4 regions of the Exiguobacterium sp. s6 genome follow, and region 2 is predicted to be linked to each of the others. Evidence: predicted binding sites of a transcription regulator. Region 2 holds the regulator's gene; each other region holds the start of a gene.

Region 1 (4,684 bases), on a different contig from region 2:
GTACCTGATGTTGTCGGGATGGCGACGAACATCGACTTGTTGCCGAGTGTCGGGAACTTGTACGTCCGCTTGCGGATATCCATGAATTTTTGGCGAAGGTTCGAGAACTTCTCTTCTGGGCGTTCGTAGAAGAGCCACATGCCTTTCGCGGCATCCATCGGTGATCCACCACCGAGTGCGATAATCATGTCTGGTTGGAAGTGACGCATCGCTTCGGCACCACGCATGACCGTCTCGACCGATGGGTCTGGCTCGACTTGGTCGAAGATGCGGTACTCGACACCAGCCGGCAAGTTTTTGACGACTTTATCGGCAAATCCGAGTTTGACCATCATTTCATCTGTAACGATCATCGCCCGTTTTTTCGATGTGAGCGATTGAAGGTATTGGACCGAGTTTTTCTCAAAGTAAATCTTTTCAGGGACTTTAAACCATTGCATATTCACGCGACGTCTCGCCACCTTTTTCACGTTGAGTAGATGTTTCGCCGTCACGTTCTCAGAGACGGAGTTTTTACCGTACGACCCACAACCGAGTGTGAGTGATGGTGTCATTTCGTTATAGAGGTCACCGATCCCGCCGTGTGCCGTTGGCGAGTTGACGATGATGCGGCAAGCTTTCATCCGGAGTCCGAATGCGAGGATGGCGTCGTCGTCTGTCGAGTGGATGGCTGCCGTATGACCGAGACCACCGATTTCGAGCATCTTCTCAGCGATCGCGAAACCTTCTTCACGCGATTGGACTTTATAGGCTCCTAGTACTGGGCTAAGTTTCTCGTGTGAGAGCAATTCTGTCGCGCCGACCGTCTCGAGTTCGGCAATCAAGATTTTCGTGTCGGCCGGAACGCTAAGTCCAGCTTTCTCGGCGATCCAGGCTGCAGGCTTCCCGACGATTTCAGGGTTTACCGCACAAGAGTCTGTTTTAATGACGAGTGTCTCGAGTTTTGCTTTCTCTTCTGGTGAGCAGAAGTAGCAACCGAGGGCCGTCATTTCCGCTTTCACTTCTTCATACACTTCTTGGTCGACGATGATCGCTTGTTCAGATGCACAGATCATGCCGTTATCGAACGTTTTCGACAAGATGACGTCCGAGATGGCACGTTTCACTTTTGCTGTCTTGTCGATATAGGCTGGAACGTTACCAGGACCGACACCGAGGGCTGGTTTACCAGTCGAATAGGCTGATTTGACCATCGCCGCACCGCCTGTTGCGAGGACCATGGCGACTCCTGGGTGGTTCATAAGTGCTTTCGTCGCGTCGAGTGACGGTTTTTCAACCCATTGGATCAAATGTTCCGGTGCGCCGGCTTCGATGGCTGCGTCACGAAGGATGCGTGCCGCTTCACTTGAACACTGTTGTGCCGACGGGTGGAAGCCGAAGATGATCGGGTTACGCGTTTTGATGGCGATGATTGCTTTGAACATCGTCGTTGATGTCGGGTTCGTGACCGGTGTGACCCCGGCGACGACACCGACTGGTTCCGCGATGTACGTGATGCCGTTTTGCTCATCGTCTTCGATGACGCCGACCGTCTTCTCACCACGGAGTGAGTTATAAATATATTCTGTCGCAAAGATGTTTTTGATCATCTTATCTTCAAACACACCGCGACCAGTTTCTTCATATGCATGTTTCGCGAGTGCGACGTGTTGTTCGAGACCGGCTAGCGCCATCGCCTGAACGATCGCATCGATTTTCTCTTGATCAAACGTCATTAACGTGTCGAGCGCTGTATGTGCTCGTGTGACGAGCGTGTCGACCATCTGTTCTGCTGATGTTTCCACTACTGCTTTCTCTTTAACTGCCATGTTGGGTTCCTCCTCATGAATGAGAGCTTATACTGCTGACTTGATGGAGAGCACGGGGCGATCAGTGGTTTGATAAGAGTTTGTGCTTTCCTTCACATTCATAGAATACAACGTTTCCAACAATTTGTGCGTGACAACAATGTGAACTCTTTCACAATATTTTTTTGAAGAATGAGGATAGGTCTTGCTTTTTGATAGGACGCTCAGTAAAATCGTATGCGTTTTCATGAAAAGATGAAGTCTAACAAATGTAAACGCTTACATATATTGTGACGCCTGTTTGTCTGATGTGCTGTGCAATTTGTCACGCAACAAGGATTGGTCGTCCACCCCGCCCTCGGTCGTGTATAATGAAGAAAGAACCTAATTAGGAAGTGACATGACTATGCCGAGACAAGACGCAGCCGATCAGTTCGTAAAACTGATCCCATTAATCCGCAGGAAGTTGTTACGCCGTTCCGACCTCCCGCAAATCCCAAACTTGAACTTTTCCCACTTTCATCTCCTCATGTTGATTGAGGATGAAGGCGCCGTGACGAACGGACACATCAGCGAGACGCTATCGATCGCCCCGCCAAACGTGACGCCGCTCATCACGAAGCTCGTCGATGAGGGCTACATCACCCGCGTGCCGGACGAGCGTGACCGCCGTGTCATCTGGAACCAATTGACCGACAAAGGTGAGCTCGTTCTTCGCGAGCGTCGCGACTCGTTTCGACGCTTGTTCGAGGACCGCCTCGCTTTTTTAGACGAGGAAGAGACGGATCGATTGATTGACAGCCTGAAGACGTTGACGGAGATCGTCGAGAAAATGGATAAGAGCGAGGGATGATTTTTACTCGTCAACATCCACGTCTTCTTATATAATCGAGGATGAATCAATCGAACAATGGAAAGAGAGATGACATGTAATGGGTCGTAAATGGAACAACATTAAAGAGAAAAAGGCGTCAAAAGACGCCAATACGAGTCGCATTTATGCGAAGTTCGGCCGTGAAATCTACGTAGCCGCCCGCCAAGGGGAACCAGATCCAGAATCAAACCAAGCGCTCAAATTCGTCGTTGAACGGGCGAAGACGTACAACGTCCCACGCGCCATCATCGACCGCGCCATCGACAAGGCGAAAGGCGGCGACGAAGAGAACTTCGATGAGCTCCGCTATGAAGGGTTTGGACCGAACGGCTCGATGCTCATCGTCGACACGCTCACGAACAACGTCAACCGGACGGCGTCTGAAGTCCGCGCCGCTTTCGGTAAAAACGGCGGCAACATGGGTGTCAGCGGATCGGTCGCTTACATGTTTGACGCGACGGCCGTCATCGGTGTCAGCGGCATGTCTGCTGACGACGTACTCGAACTCATGATGGAGCACGATCTTGACGTTCGCGATGTCATCGAAGAAGATGAGACGATTATCGTTTATGCGGAACCAGAAGCGTTCCATGCCGTCCAGACTGCTTTCAAAGCTGCAGGCATCGAGACGTTTGAAGTCGCCGAGTTGACGATGTTGCCACAAAACGAGATCGCCCTCGACGACGAGTCGAAAGAACAGTTCGAAAAACTGCTCGACGTCCTCGAAGATCTTGAAGACGTGCGCCAGGTGTACCATAACGTTGAATGATCATGAACGAGCGATAACTTTTCGGAGTTATCGCTTTTTTTGAACAATCGATTTGACAACCCGAAAAACGTATGTTAAATTTCAAAAGTCTTTATCATATTAAAGTGATAACAAGAGAAAGAGTTTTGAAAGAAAGGTGTTGTAATTGATGAATGCTGTCTTATTAGCTGTTATCGTATTATTCGCTCTTGCGATCAGTCGAGTTCACATCGTCTTATCGCTCATCCTTGCCGCGGTCGTCGGTGGTCTGGTCGGAGGTCTCGGGTTTAATGAGACGTTGACCGCCTTCAGCGACGGTCTTGGCGGAGGGGCTACCATCGCCCTCAGTTACGCGTTGCTCGGCGCATTTGCCGTCGGTCTATCAAAAACAGGGCTCCCAGACGTCCTGGCTGAAAAGTTAATCAGCATGTCAGGCCGCGACGTCACAGGCAAAAGTGTGACTCGGGTCAAGGCATTGTTGCTATCGTTCCTCTTATTACTAGCAATCAGTTCGCAGAACGCATTACCGATTCACATCGCGTTCATCCCGATCGTCATCCCGCCGCTCCTCGTGCTCTTTAACGAGTTGAAGCTCGACCGCCGGCTCGTGGCGACGATCCTCACGTTCGGTCTCGTCACGCCGTATATGTTACTTCCGGTCGGATTCGGCGGCATTTACTTGAATGAGATTTTGCTACCAAACGTGGAAACGAACGGCATGGCCGTCGGTGATGTCAATATTGTCAGCATCATGGCCATCCCAGCCCTCGGGATGCTCGTCGGTCTCGTCACCGCCTTCTTCCACTACCGGAAGCCGCGGACGTACGATACGATTCAACTCGGGCCTACTGATTACGAGATTCGGACGTTGAGCCCGCTCAAAATCTGGCTCACAGCTGCCGTCGTCCTCGTCGTGCTCGTCGTTCAACTTCAGACCGAATCGATGATCGCATCGGCCGTCTCAGGACTCATTCTGTTGACGCTGCTTCGCCTCATCCCTTGGTCAGAGGCAGACGACATCTTCACGAGCGGGATGCGCATGATGGCTTTCATCGGCTTCGTCATGATTGCAGCGAGCGGTTTTGCCGCCGTCATCCGCGCGACCGGTGCCATCGATCCGCTCGTCAGTGGCGCAAGCGGCATCATGGGCGACTCACAATTTGTCGCCGCGCTCGTCATGCTCCTCGTCGGACTCGTGATCACGTTAGGAATCGGTTCGAGTTTCTCGACGATTCCAATCATCGCGGCCATCTTCGTCCCGCTTTGCATCCAATA
Region 2 (4,684 bases):
GCGTGCTCATGAGCAGACCGCTCAACAAGCTGATGACAATCCCGCTCCACGTCTGGATGATGAAGCCGATGACGACCGGCAGGAAATAAAACAGGAACGACGGGACGACGGTCGGTTCCCCACGAATCAGTTCGGATACGTACTCCGTCCCGGTCGGCACGATGTAGGCGAGACCAGTCAGGAAGGCGTGCATCCACTCGATTCGCATCGCACGGAATCGCATCATGAATGGAGCTCCTCCCATTCTGCATACAGCGCCGTGATCGATTCTTTCGTCGCATCGGACTCGGTCGACAGTTCCTGTGCCCGAGCGAAGTCGTTGAAGACGTCCGGTTCACACAACAGCTGCTCGATTTCCTCGAGCCGGGCCTCGTGTTGCTCAATCGTGAGCTCGATCTCCTCGATCCGTTGTTTCATCCGGCGCTCCTCGCGTTGCTGTTCCTTGTCGGCGCGCTGTTTCTTGACGATGACTTGTTTCGTCTCTTCACGAGCGAGTCGGGCCAGTTCTTCGAGTTCTTCTTTCTTCTCGACGTAGTACGAGTAATCACCGAGGTATTCGTCGATGCCGTTCGGCGTGATCTCCAAGACGCGCGTCGCGAGCCGGTCGATGAAGTAACGGTCGTGGGAGACGAACAAGATCGTGCCCGGGTAGTCGACGAGGGCGTTCTCGAGAATCATCTTCGAGTCGAGGTCCAAGTGGTTCGTCGGCTCATCCAAGATGAGCAAGTTCGGCTGCTCGAGCTTCAGTTTCGCGAGCGTCAAGCGGGCCCGCTCTCCACCCGACAGTTCATGGACGCGCTTCATCACGTCGTCACCACTGAACAGGAACTGACCAAGCAGGCTGCGGACTTCTTGTTCGCGCATGAGCGGCCAGTCGTTCCAAATCTCGTCGATGACGCGGTTGGCATCCGACAAGTTCTGTTGTTCCTGGTCGTAGTAGCCGATCTCGACGCCGGTGCCGTAGCGGATGTCACCGGTGAGCGTCGGCTGTTGTTTCGTCAACACTTTCAAGAGCGTCGATTTGCCGACTCCGTTCGGACCGACGAGGGCGACCGATTCGCCGCGTTGCAGCTGAAAGCGGAGATGCTGGGCGATCGGCTCCTCATAGCCGATGGCGAGGTCGCTGCCGCTCAACACGTCGTTCCCGCTTTGGCGTTTGATTGAGAACGAGAGGACGGCACTGCGCTCGTCACCGTCCGGCGCTTCCATCCGATCGACTTTCTCGAGACGTTTGCGGACGCTCTGGGCCCGTTTCGTCGTCGTCGCCCGGGCGATGTTGCGCTGGATGAAGTCCTGCATCTTGGCGATCTCTTCTTGTTGGGATTCGAACTGCTTCTTCTCTTGCTCATAGATCGCGGCCTTCTGCTCGAGATACTTCGTATAGTTGCCGACGAAACGACGGCTCCGGTGGCGAGAAAGCTCATAGACGACCGAGACGACGCGGTCGAGGAAGTAGCGGTCGTGGGAGACGATCAAGACGGCGCCTTTATAACCGCTCAAATACTTCTCGAGCCAGCCGAGCGTCTCGATGTCCAAATGGTTCGTCGGCTCATCCAAGATGAGCAGGTCTGGACTTTGAAGCAGCATCTTCGCCAGGGCGAGGCGGGTCCGTTGTCCACCGGAGAGCGTATCGATGCGGCGCTCGAAGTCGTCCGGATAGAAGCGCATCCCGTGAAGGACGGAGCGGATCGTCGCCTCGTATTGATAGCCGCCGCGGTCTTTGAACGTATGCTGTTCTTCATCGTAAGACGACAACAGGCGCTCATAGGCGGCCGGGTCGTTCAAGATGCGCTCAGATCCCATGTCTTGTTCCATGCGGCGCAGCGTTTTTTCCTGTTCAATTAAATCGGTGAAGACGGTGAGCATCTCGTTCCAAATCGTCTCGTTCGATTCAAGTCCTGAATCTTGGGCCAGATAGCCGATCGTCACATCTTTTGGCTTCATGATATCGCCTGAGTCATAGTTGTATTCCCCGGCGATGACTTTGAGCAGTGTCGACTTGCCGGCGCCGTTCCGGCCGACGAGGGCGACGCGTTCGCCTTCTTGGATTTCGAGTTTGACGTTCTCTAAAATCGGCTCGACGCCGAATGATTTCGATAAGTTATTGACTTGCAGTAGGATCAAGTGAAAAAACCCCTTTCTCTCTATTTAGTATACTGTATTTTTTAGTCTTTTCAGGTATATTCGTTGAGTGGTTATGTGAATTCGTTTACAATCAAGGTGTATGAAATTAGATTCGTTTGAAACGCGTCGTAAAAAGGAGGCTCTTTCCGTTGAGTCAAAACGAACCAAAGATTCCGCAAGCGACAGCCAAACGGTTGCCACTATACTATCGGTTTATCCAAAGCCTGCATTCATCAGGAAAACAGCGTGTCTCTTCTGCTGAACTGAGTGAGGCGGTCAAGGTCGATTCGGCCACGATCCGTCGCGATTTCTCGTACTTCGGTGCGCTCGGTAAAAAGGGATATGGCTATAACGTACAGTATCTGTTAGACTTTTTCCGTAAGACACTGAATCAGGACGAGATTACGAACGTCGCCTTGGTCGGGGTTGGTCATCTCGGGACAGCTTTCGTCAACTATAACTTCCTTAAAAACAATAACACACATATCGTCGTCGGGTTCGACGCAGACGAGACAAAAGTCGGCACGACGATGTCCGGTGTCCCGATTCATCACGTCGATGAGATGGAACAGATTATGAAGCAAAACAAGATTGACGTCGCGATTTTGACGGTGCCGTCTGCCTATGCACAGCCTGTCGCGGATGACTTGGTCCGCTTCGGCATCAAAGGCATCTTGAACTTTACACCGGCCAGGCTTACTGTGCCGGATACGGTCCGCGTCCATCATATCGACTTGTCGATCGAACTCCAGTCGCTCATTTACTTTATGCAACACTATCCATCTGCTGAGGGGGTCCATCAATAATGGAATTACTATTATCGTCACTCGTCGTCGGTATTCCAGGCGGAGCAAGTCTGTTTGTCATCGCGATTATCGCGCTCATCATCTTCGGGCCGAAGAAATTGCCTGAGTTCGGCCGTGCCGCCGGACAGACGCTCCGTGAGTTCAAAAATGCCACGAGTGGCATGATGAACGAGCATGACGAGAAAGACAAGAAAGAAATTGAGAAGAAAGAGCAGTAAGCGATGAGCCATCAACCTGATCAAGAACGGGCACTGTCCGACCACTTGACAGAGCTGCGGAGACGACTGATGCTGTCGGCATTTGTCGTCTTTGCCTTCTTTTTGATTGCTTTGCCGAGTGTCAAATATGTGCTCGCCTATCTCCAGGCCGACCTCGTCGAACGAGGCCTTGAATTGAACGCCTTTGGGGTCGCGGACCCGCTCATGATTTACTTGAACTTGGCGCTCGTCATCGGTCTCGTCGCGGCTGGTCCGTTTCTACTGTATCAACTGTGGGCGTTTGTCGCACCTGGTCTGCATCCGAACGAGCGGAAAGCGACGCTCGCCTATATTCCGATCATCTTTATCTTGTTCCTCGTCGGTTTGGCGTTTGCCTACTATTGGTTGTTCCCGCTCGTCCTCGATATCTCGACGGACCTCGGGCAAGACCTTGGTCTGACGCAAATCATCGGGGCGTCGAACTACTTCACGTTCTTGCTGCAACTGACCATCCCATTCGGACTGTTATTCCAGTTACCGGTCGTGACGATGTTCTTGACGCGCATCGGTGTCGTGACGCCGTACTTCCTGTCATCGATTCGGAAGTACGCCTACTTCGCCTTGTTCGTCGTCGCGGCCTTCATTACGCCGCCGGATTTGACGTCGCACCTCATGGTGTCACTGCCGCTCTTCTTCTTGTATGAGATTAGCTTGTCGATCTCACGCATCACGTACCGGGGCGTGCTCCGACGTGAGAAAGAGGCGATGGTGAAAGAACAGATGGATTTGATGAAACAAATGAATGAGAAGTAAACACCATGTCATGCGACGTGGTGTTTTTTTGATTTTAGGGCTATTCAATTTTGAAAAAACAACTTAAAATTAGGAGGGTTAAATCAAAAAATGGATTATTTTTGAAAGTTATACATTCATAAACAGAAATGAGGAGACTGATGAAGAAGTGGTTATGGAGCATGCTCGTGGTGCTCGTCATGATGGTGGCACCGGGAGTCGAAGTTCGAGCAGAAGACTATGCCAAACCGGAAATCATTCCGGCAGGAGAAGTCGTAGGAGATAGTGGGTATGTGTGGCGTTCGGGAGATCCGGAGACGCTTGTTCACATTGAGACCGGTGAGGAATATACGTTACCGATTCGCGTGTCTGCTGCTTATAATATGTATGCCATCGGAGACGGCCGATTTATGTTAAAAGGATGGCCGGAGTGGGTGATGTGGGATATACGTACGAATGAAGCGACGACATTCCCAATCGAAGCAGGAAGTGAGAATCGACTCGTGTCAACGAATGTAACAACAGGAATGATGTTATGGGCTGATGACGAAAAGTATATTATCACATCGATGTCAGGTGATATTCTCGGATCGCTCACGAAAGGCAGCGATCCGGTATACAGTCTGCTCGATGACGGGAACGTCCTCGCATTCGCCGACGGTCAAGTGACGAAGCGGACGGTGACAGGAGAAGTGCTTGAGACAATCAGTTCCTATTCAGGACAGGTGCGGTGGGCCCGTCACATGAAAGAAGCGAATCAATGGT
Region 3 (4,684 bases), on a different contig from region 2:
TTTCGTGGGCGTCGCTCGCGTTCCAGCCGTACTTTACGGCGACGGCTTCCAATATCGGCTATGGTTGGTGGAGTCACGATATCGGTGGGCATTACCGAGGTTCAAAAGACGATGAGCTCGCCGCACGTTGGGTCGCGTTCGGTGTGTTCAGTCCGATTATGCGCCTGCACTCGACGTTCAGTACGTTCAACGGGAAGGAGCCGTGGCGCTTCGGTCTCGAGGCGGAGCGATCGATGAAGACGTTCTTGCGTCTGCGCCATCAATTGATCCCGTACATCTATACGATGAACTGGCGGAACCACGCGGGTGCCTTGCCGCTCATCTTACCGATGTATTATGAACATCCGGACGAGGACGCGGCGTATGAAGTACCGAACGAATACTACTTCGGCAGTGAGCTCATCGTCTCTCCGATCGTCGAGCCGATGAATAAACAGCTCCACGTCGCAGCGACGAACGTCTGGTTACCAAAAGGTGACTGGTTCGATTTCTTTACCGGTCATCGCTATGCGGGAGAGAAGTCGGTTCGGGTGTTCCGGGGACTTGACGAACAAGCAGTGTTCGCGAAAGCAGGGGCCATCATCCCGATGGCACGGCATTACTCGGGTCGTAACGATACGGATAATCCGGCCGATTTGGAAGTGCTCATCTTCCCGGGCGCGTCGAATACGTTCACGCTCTATGAAGACAACGGGTCGGACCGTGACTATGAGACGGGTGCTTACGCTGAGACGACGTTCACGCTTGATTGGGAGGAACGGAAACTCCACATTCACGTTACAGGTGACCGGACCGTCTTGCCGTCTGACCGTAACGTCACGTTACTCCTCCGAGGTGTGACCGGTTCTGGTGAATACAATCGAGAGACCCAGACACTGCGCCTCGAACTCGGTCCGATTGATGAAGAGATGACGGTGTCGCTCCCGGTCGAACTGACGGCGAACGATCACCGGCTCGATCGCTTGTATCGTTTCTTGGACCGCGCCGAGATTTCTTATGATTTAAAAGACAAGTTGTATCGATCGGCGGCAGCGAAGACGCGACTCGAGGCATGGTTGTTCGATTTGCACGCGCTTGAACTCGACCGTGACCTGCAAGATGCGATCATGGAGTTGATGCTCGACTGAATAACGTGCTGTGACGAAGAGGGTGAAAGCCCCTCTTTTTTTGTCAGAAAATCGTTGGATTTTGCAAGCGTTTTCAAATTGAATCCAACTATACTAAAAGGAGAGGCAAGATAGATTGGAGGGTTCAACATGAAACCGAAATGGACCGTAGACGACTTGCGGCAACTCGATGTATTCACCAAATGTACCGCCCGTGAGCTCGAGGCACTGTTGCCCCATGTCTATTGTCGAACGTACCGGAAAGGACAGCTCTTATTCATGGAAGGCGATCCTCGGGAGCGCGTCTACTTTTTAATCAGCGGTTACGTGAAGCTCGAGCGCAACAACGAGACGGCGACCCATCAATATACGGACTACTTGAAACCGAAGCAACTGTTCCCGTATCGCGGCTTGATGACGGAACCGTATTATCAACATTCGGCGGAGGCGTTGACCGATATCGAGGTCATCTATATGCCGACGGACCGATTCGAACAACTCGTCTCTCGGAACGCGTCGATGTTACTCCATATCGTCGGACAGATGAATCGGATTCTCGACTTGCACGAGCGACGGGTGCAGGACATCATCACTCCGAGTGCGACCGAACGCGTACTCAACACGATCCATTACTTGATTGAAGACCTCGGGGAACCGGAAGCAGAGGGGGTTCGCGTCCGGTGTCCGTTCACGACGATTGAAATCTCACGCTTATCCGGCACGTCACGGGAGACCGTGTCGAACATCTTATCGCGCTTACGAAAAGAAGAGGTGCTTCACTTCGATGCGCGTGAATTGATGATTGGCCATCCCGAATACTTTGAACAGTCGACCGTATGACGCCACGTGATATACGCGGCGTCTTTTGCATGTCTGGCTAAGCGAAGCGTTCGCCATGGTCGTGTGCATCAGTTATAATTAGTGAGAATCCTCACAAAGAAAAGTTTTGGATAGTATAGAAAGGATGAACGCAGTGAAACGACTGCAAGCTCTCGCTTTAGCTGAAAAACGCCATATCGTCGGACTCGTCATCGCCGCGGTGATGATCGGATTGTCGATTTTGGCGCAGGCGTATTTAATCGTCGATATCGTCGACCAGGTCTTTTTAAAAAATGCATCGTTTGAAAGCATCATCCCGGCGCTCGGCTGGCTCATTCTCGCCCTCGTCACGCGTGCTTTGTTCGGCTACATGTCAGGACGAATCGGAGCTAGTCTAGCGGAGAAAGCGAAACGGACACTCCGGTTTCAGTTGCTTGACCGTTATACATCGAATCCGATCGAGACATCTTTGTCCGGCCAGTCCGGAAAGAAAGTCAGCGTCTTCATGGACGCGGTCGATGAAGTCGACGCCTACTTCAGCCAATATTGGCCGCAAGTCATTCAAACGTCGATCATTCCGCTGCTCATTCTCGTCGTCGTCTTCAGCCAACATTGGATCTCGGGCGTCATCATGATGGTGACGGCGCCGTTCATCCCAATCTTTTTCATTATCATCGGGATTGCGACGCAGAAAAAATCCGAACAACAGATGGAGAAGATGAACCAGTTCTCCGGAAAGTTCTTGGACGTGTTGCAAGGATTGACGACATTGAAACTATACGGTCGGACCGAGCGTGAGGCGCAAGCGATTGAAAAGAGCAGTCTCGACTTCCGCGACGCGACGATGGTCGTCTTGAAGACGGCGTTCTTATCGGGTCTCATGCTCGAGTTCATCTCGATGCTCAGCACAGGGGTCGTGGCGCTCGAAGTGGCGCTGCAAATGGTCGTCTGGCAGAACTTGACGTTCTTCTCCGGCTTTTTGATTCTCGTCTTGGCTCCGGAATACTATTTGGCCATTAAAGACCTCGGCGGTGCGTTCCATACCGGACGCGGCAGCATGGGGGCGGCCGATCGTATTTTCGAGGCGCTCGACGCACCGGATGAACGTCTGCAGTGGGGCGACCGGACGTTGACGAGCCGGACACCCGACCTCGAGCTCGACGAAGCATCATTCGCCTATGAAGGGGGGCGTTTCACGCTCCAGCCTTTAAGCGGCGTAATTCCTGCCGGTGCCCACATGGCGCTCGTCGGGGCGAGCGGGTCCGGGAAGACAACCGTCTTGAACGTGTTATCGGGGCTCGTCAAACCTGACAGCGGACGTGTCCTCGTGGACGGTGAACCGCTCGAGACGTACACCGATACGTCATGGTATGACACGATTGGCTATATCTCACAAAATCCGTATTTGTTCGCCGGCACCGTCGCCGATAATATCGCCCTCGGTGAGGCGGCGGACGAAGCGAGCATCCTCGAGGCGGCGACGGCAGCCGGACTGAACGATGTCATCGCTCAGTTGCCGAACGGTCTTCATACCGAACTCGGTGAAGGGGGTTACGGCTTATCCGGAGGCGAACGGCAGCGGCTCGCCTTGGCCCGGGCCTTCTTAAAACGTCCCGGCATCATCTTGTTCGATGAACCGACGACCGGACTTGATTTAGTGACCGAACAAATCGTTCGGCGCTCAATCGATGAGTTGTCACGTGAGTCAACGCTCGTCACGGTCGCGCATCGTCTGCATACGATCAAACAAGCCGATGCGATTTGGTTCATGGACGAAGGGCGTCTCGTCGCCCAAGGCACACATGACGAACTGCTCAGCGTTCCGCAATACGCTGACTTATTCACGCTACAGAAAGGGGTGAGAGGATGAATTCCCTTTGGACGATCACGAAATGGATGATGCGAGAGAAAAAGGATATCATCCTCTCGATCTTCTTTGGTTATGTCGCTGGCATCGCAGCCGTCGCTTTGTTCGCGGCGAGCGGATACCTCGTCTCACGGGCTGGGCTCGTGCCGCCGCTGTATGCGCTCATGGTGCCCGTCGTTTTGATTAAACTGTTCGGTGTGATTCGGGCGAGTGCTCGCTATCAGGAGCGTCTCGCCTCGCACCGGGCGACGTTCACGATTTTGAGCGAACTCCGGGTCCGATTTTATCGTCAACTCGAGCCGCTCGTCCCGAGCATCTTTGCCAAATATCGGAGTGGGGACTTGCTCGCTCGCGTCGTCGGTGACGTCGAGAGCTTGCAGAACTATTTTTTACGGGTGTTCTACCCGCCGATTATCTTGGTACTCGTCTTCTTGAGCACGATTTTCTTCGTCACATACTTCTCGGTCTGGGTCAGCGTTTGGATCTTGTTCGGCGTCTTCGTGACCGGTTTTTTGATCCCGGCCTTCTTCGCCCGTGTCCGTGCCAAGCATGACCGGGAACTCCGTACCTTGCGAGGAGACCTGTCGAGTGGGATGACGGAGATGATGTACGGCTATCGCGACCTGTTGTTGCACCATCGGCTTGGTCAAACGCGCAACGAACTGCTTGAACAGAGCGACCGCTACGCCGATGCCCAAAAACGAGATGTGACGAACCAGTTCTTCAACTCCTCGCTCGTCGTGGCGGCGTCCTTACTCGTCTCATGGGGTGTTTTGGCCATCGGGGCCTATCTTGTCGTCGACGGGGAATTAAATGGCCTCTTCTTGGCCATGCTCATCATGATGTCGCTCACCGCGTTTGAGAACGCGACACCGATGGCAGTCTTCCCAGG
Region 4 (4,684 bases), on a different contig from region 2:
GTTGTTTCCGAATTTAGGGAAGTCGCCTTCTGTCTCGAAGTCGACAGCAATGCCTTGCTCGTTTCGGACCGGTTTCACGGTCGCATATTTGATGGCTGACAGACTATCTGCTGTGACCGAGAGACCGGCGATTCCGCATGCCATCGTCCGTAGGATTTCTGGGTCATGAAGTGCCATCTCGATCCGTTCATACGCATATTTATCGTGCATGAAGTGGATGACGTTGAGCGTGTTGACGTAGAGCTCGGCGAGCCAATCGAGCGTCCGATCGAAGTCGGCATACACTTTGTCGTACGTGAGCACGTCTTCGGTGTTCATCTCCCAAACCGGCGCGATTTGGTCGCCGCTCTTCTCATCGCGGCCTCCGTTCATGCTGTAAAGGAGTGCTTTTGCCATGTTGGCGCGGGCACCGAAGAACTGCATCTGTTTCCCGATCTTCATCGGTGACACACAGCAGGCGATGCCGTAGTCGTCGCCAAACTCTGGAAGCATGAGGTCGTCGTTTTCATATTGGATCGCAGACGTCTCAATCGACATCTTCGCGCAATATTGTTTAAATCCTTCTGGCAATTTCGTCGACCAAAGCACCGTCAAGTTCGGTTCTGGTGCTGGCCCGAGGTTTGAGAGTGAATGCAAGAAGCGGAATGAGCTCTTCGTCACGTTCGAGCGACCATCCTCACTCATCCCACCGATTGACTCGGTCACCCACGTTGGGTCACCCGAGAACAATTCGTTGTAGTCAGGCGTGCGCAAGAATTTGACGATCCGGAGCTTCATGATGAAGTGGTCGACGATTTCTTGAACGTCTGACTCGGTCAAACGACCTGCTTCGATATCACGTTCTGCGTAAACATCGAGGAATGTCGAGACACGTCCAAGTGACATCGCGGCGCCGTTCTGTTCTTTGACGGCTGCGAGATATGCAAGGTATACCCATTGGTACGCCTCTTGTGTATTTTCCGCCGGACGGCCGAGGTCAAACCCGTACGCCGCACCGAGTTGTTTCAACTCTTGGAGGGCCCGGAGCTGCTCAGACATTTCTTCCCGTGTCCGAATATCTGACTCTGATAAGAAACCGCCACGGTTCGCCAAGTCTTTTTTACGTTCTGCAATCAAGAAGTCTAACCCGTACAAGGCAACACGACGGTAGTCGCCGATGATCCGTCCCCGGCCGTAAGCGTCAGGAAGACCTGTGATGATCCCTGACTTCCGCGCCGCCCGCATCTCAGGTGTGTACGCATCGAAGACACCTTGGTTATGCGTTTTGCGAATTTCCGAATAAATCTTTGTGATTTCAGGGTTCGGCTCGAAACCGTATGACTCAAGGGCAGCGTCGACCATTCGGATGCCGCCGTTTGGATGGATCGAACGTTTGAACGGCTCGTCCGTTTGAACACCGACCACTTTCTCGAGCTCTTTGTTTAAGTATCCCGGTCCGTGCGAGACGATTGTCGATGGGTTGTTTTGATCGACCGCCCAAACACCACCGCGTTCCCGCTCTTCTTTCGTCAATTCCATCACTTGTGCCCAAAGACGGTTCGTCGCATCGGTCGGTCCGACGAGGAAACGATCGTCCCCTGTGTATTCGTGTCGGTTCAAACGGATAAACTCACCGACGTTCACTTCGTTCGTCCACTGCCCAGGTACAAATCCTGACCAGGCTGATTTAATTTCGGTTGCCATTGTGGGTCACTCCTCATAGTTGAGATAACTGCGTGCTTTCTATAAATTGAGTGTACGTGAAAACGTGAACATTTTGTTTTACATTCTTGTGAAAGTTGTAACAATCTCATGAACGTTGGCATAAAGCCGTTTTTGTAAGCGCTTTAAATACTGTTATAATGCAAACACCCTTCCTTCTGAAACAGATAAGTCTTGTTACGGCAGGATTCAACTCATTTCTGTATCATTTCAGATGGGATGTGACGATTTATACAGTTTTCGTAGTGATGTACCTCACACCTCGGGGATAGAACTTGAATTTTTGCCTTATATCGGACACAATGAAGGCAGAACATTGTAGAAGAGGAAGGGGTTCTTCCCATGACGTACGAATTATTGACAGCCGCTCACGATTTAAAGACCGGTGACCGCATCTCTCTTAAAGTAGAGGAAAACGGTGAACAACGTGACGGATTCATCACAGAATTTGAAGACGCAGGTTTTTGGATTCGGTTTGACGACGACATCGAAAACGAGGATTTCATCGACTACCGCGATAACTTGCTCGTTGCTCTCATCTCGCGCCCGATTGACGTGGCAGCGACGTATCCAGAGCTCGCTTCATACGAACGGTTGACGAAAGAATTGCAGTACCGTGTGTATCAAGGCTTCACCGTCGAAGGCGTCGAGGCGTCGGCTGACCAAATCGATGTGCACATCAAACTCATCGAGGACGGACAGACGTTCACACAGACACTCCGTTCTTCATTCGACCAAGATACTGAACATGTTCGCTATATCTAAGACAGGGAGCGCTTATGCTTCCTTTGTTTTTGCCCCACGATAAGGAGAATTGATATGAACTTTACAAAACCATTTATTAACGAAGCCTGGGATCGCCTTGGCTTTACTGAACCAATGCCGGTCCAAGCCGAAGCCTTCCCGCTTCTTCTTGACGGAAAAGACGTCACGATCGAAGCGCCGACAGGTACCGGGAAGACGCTTGCTTACTTATTACCCGCCATCGAAAAAATCGACGCGTCGAACGACCGCATCCAAGTCGTCATCGTCGCGCCGACGCGTGAACTCGTCATGCAGATTCAAACGGTCGCGCAACGCTTCACCGAGAAAGGTGACGTCCGCATCGCTTCGTTCATCGGTGGCGTCGAGTTGAAACGTCAAATCGACCGGTTGAAGAAAAAACCACATTTGATCGTCGGGACACCGGGCCGACTCGTCGAACTCATTGAGAAGAAAAAGTTGAAACTTCACGAGACGCATACGATTGTCCTCGACGAAGCCGATCAAATCATCGATAGCGGTTTGACAGAATCTGCCGAACGGATCATCAAACATACGGCGCATGAACATCAAATCGCCCTCGTCTCGGCGACACTCACAGACACGCTTCAAGCTTGGGCTGCCCCATTCTTGAACGAACCGGCCCACGTGAAAATCGAGCGGGCGGTAAGCGCACAAGTCACCTATGGCTACATGTTGACGACGCGTCGGTATAAACCAGAGTTGCTCCGCCGCCTGTCTCACGTCGACAACGTCAAAGCGCTCGCTTTCATCAACAACCGGTCGTTCTTGCCACCGTTGAAAGGTGAGCTCGACAAAATGAAAGTGAACTATCGCATGCTCGACAGCTTGAAAGGAAAGCGCGAACGTGTCGAAACACTTCGTGAGTTCCGTAAAGGTGACTACCCGCTCCTCATCACGACTGGCCTCGCAGCCCGTGGTCTCGATATCGAGGAAGTGACGCACGTCGTCCACTTCGACTTGCCAGAATCAATCGATGACTTTATTCACCGCTCAGGCCGGACAGCACGCGGCAACGCGGCTGGGACGGTCCTCTCGCTCGTGACAGATGAGGATTTGACCCATTTGAAATCGTTCGCCCGTCAACTCGGCGTTGAATTGAAAGAACTCGAGATTTACCGTGGCGACGTCATCGAGAAACGAATCGAGGATAAACCGCCGGTCGTCAAGCGTCCTGCGAATAAACGAGGACCACGCCGATGAAAAAAGACCGGAAAGTAATTCCATTCCCTTTGCTCGTAGAAGAGTCCGAATTGCTGGCCGAGCTGAAAAAATTGTATGAGCAGGCCGCGCTCGCGCGCAGCACGCAATGGACGAACTATATACAAGAGATCGCCTCGGAAGGCACGTGGCATTTGAAAGACGCGGAGTTGTTCCGCGACTTGTTCATCGACTGGGCCGTCTTCTTCGAGACGGACGAAGACGGGATGACGCCGCATGGCCGCTACTTGGCGGATCACAAGGCCGAGATGTCCCCCGCCCTCTATCACGCGCTTCGGGGCTTGGCGGTCCCGCGTTGCTCGGTCTTCGAAGTGACCGAGGACGGTTTACGCGATTGGGAGACGAAAGAAATCTACAAAGTGACGCTTCCGGAGGCTCGTGAACCGGGCGATGTGATGCTCGGTAAACTGCTCGATATCCGCGACAACTGGCGGTTCGGGTCGGCGTTCCTCGCCCTCCCGGCGAAGATGGCCGGTAACGTGTCGGACCTGTATATCGATTTCACCGACGAGGTCGGTCCAGGTGCGTTCCTCGACCAGTTCCCGGAGTTCTGTGCGGAACTGATCGACATGTTGCTTGATTTAGAAGAAGGGGTCATCATCCCGAAACCATCAAAATAAGCGAGAGGCGGCCGCCTCTCGCTTTTTTTATTCCACGTAATATTCTGTGTTGGTCACCAATGCTTTCGCCTCGTCGTTCGTCGCTTTCACCGTGGCGCTCGAGATGGCTTTTCCATCTTGATAGACGTCGATGACGGCCCCGTCTTTCGTAGGGCGGGCATGGTACAGTCGGTCCCCGATGTATGAGGTCGTGCCGACCGAACCATCGATGACTGAACGTGTCGACTGCTTCCCAGTCTTCAAATCGATGACGAATTCGGTCCCGTCTTCTTGTAAGGAAATCAATTGATCCTCGTACACCGTCGCGTTCCACATGTCACCGTCTGGCATCAATTCAACGACTTGCTTCGTTTCCGCAT

Evidence for each region. The regulator Rex, encoded in region 2, represses fermentation and respiration genes when NADH is low (regulators of the CRP and FNR family bind a similar motif). The targets are predictions, from matches to a motif close to TTGTGAAATATTTCACAA.
Region 1: adhE (bifunctional acetaldehyde-CoA/alcohol dehydrogenase) is a predicted target of Rex. The motif match lies at 1,948-1,965, and genes of this name have one in related genera.
Region 3: cydD (thiol reductant ABC exporter subunit CydD) is a predicted target of Rex. The motif match lies at 2,026-2,043, and genes of this name have one in related genera.
Region 4: pflB (formate C-acetyltransferase) is a predicted target of Rex. The motif match lies at 1,770-1,787, and genes of this name have one in related genera.

What each region holds. Positions count from the first base shown of each region.
Region 1 covers NZ_JACSLN010000001.1:1,442,744-1,447,427, forward strand. The annotation lists gene adhE (bifunctional acetaldehyde-CoA/alcohol dehydrogenase) at 1-1,808, opposite strand, end outside; gene KNP75_RS07480 (MarR family winged helix-turn-helix transcriptional regulator) at 2,194-2,640, shown strand; gene KNP75_RS07485 (YebC/PmpR family DNA-binding transcriptional regulator) at 2,720-3,430, shown strand; gene KNP75_RS07490 (Na+/H+ antiporter family protein) at 3,579-4,684, shown strand, end outside.
Region 2 covers NZ_JACSLN010000004.1:8,056-12,739, forward strand. The annotation lists gene KNP75_RS13865 (hypothetical protein) at 1-226, opposite strand, end outside; gene KNP75_RS13870 (ABC-F family ATP-binding cassette domain-containing protein) at 223-2,124, opposite strand; gene KNP75_RS13875 (redox-sensing transcriptional repressor Rex) at 2,274-2,930, shown strand; gene KNP75_RS13880 (twin-arginine translocase TatA/TatE family subunit) at 2,930-3,148, shown strand; gene tatC (twin-arginine translocase subunit TatC) at 3,152-3,940, shown strand; gene KNP75_RS13890 (hypothetical protein) at 4,081-4,684, shown strand, end outside.
Region 3 covers NZ_JACSLN010000001.1:115,087-119,770, forward strand. The annotation lists gene KNP75_RS00715 (glycoside hydrolase family 31 protein) at 1-1,127, shown strand, start outside; gene KNP75_RS00720 (Crp/Fnr family transcriptional regulator) at 1,257-1,946, shown strand; gene cydD (thiol reductant ABC exporter subunit CydD) at 2,071-3,795, shown strand; gene cydC (thiol reductant ABC exporter subunit CydC) at 3,792-4,684, shown strand, end outside.
Region 4 covers NZ_JACSLN010000003.1:72,951-77,634, forward strand. The annotation lists gene pflB (formate C-acetyltransferase) at 1-1,683, opposite strand, end outside; gene KNP75_RS13110 (hypothetical protein) at 2,044-2,466, shown strand; gene KNP75_RS13115 (DEAD/DEAH box helicase) at 2,521-3,687, shown strand; gene KNP75_RS13120 (hypothetical protein) at 3,684-4,325, shown strand; gene KNP75_RS13125 (hypothetical protein) at 4,353-4,684, opposite strand, start outside.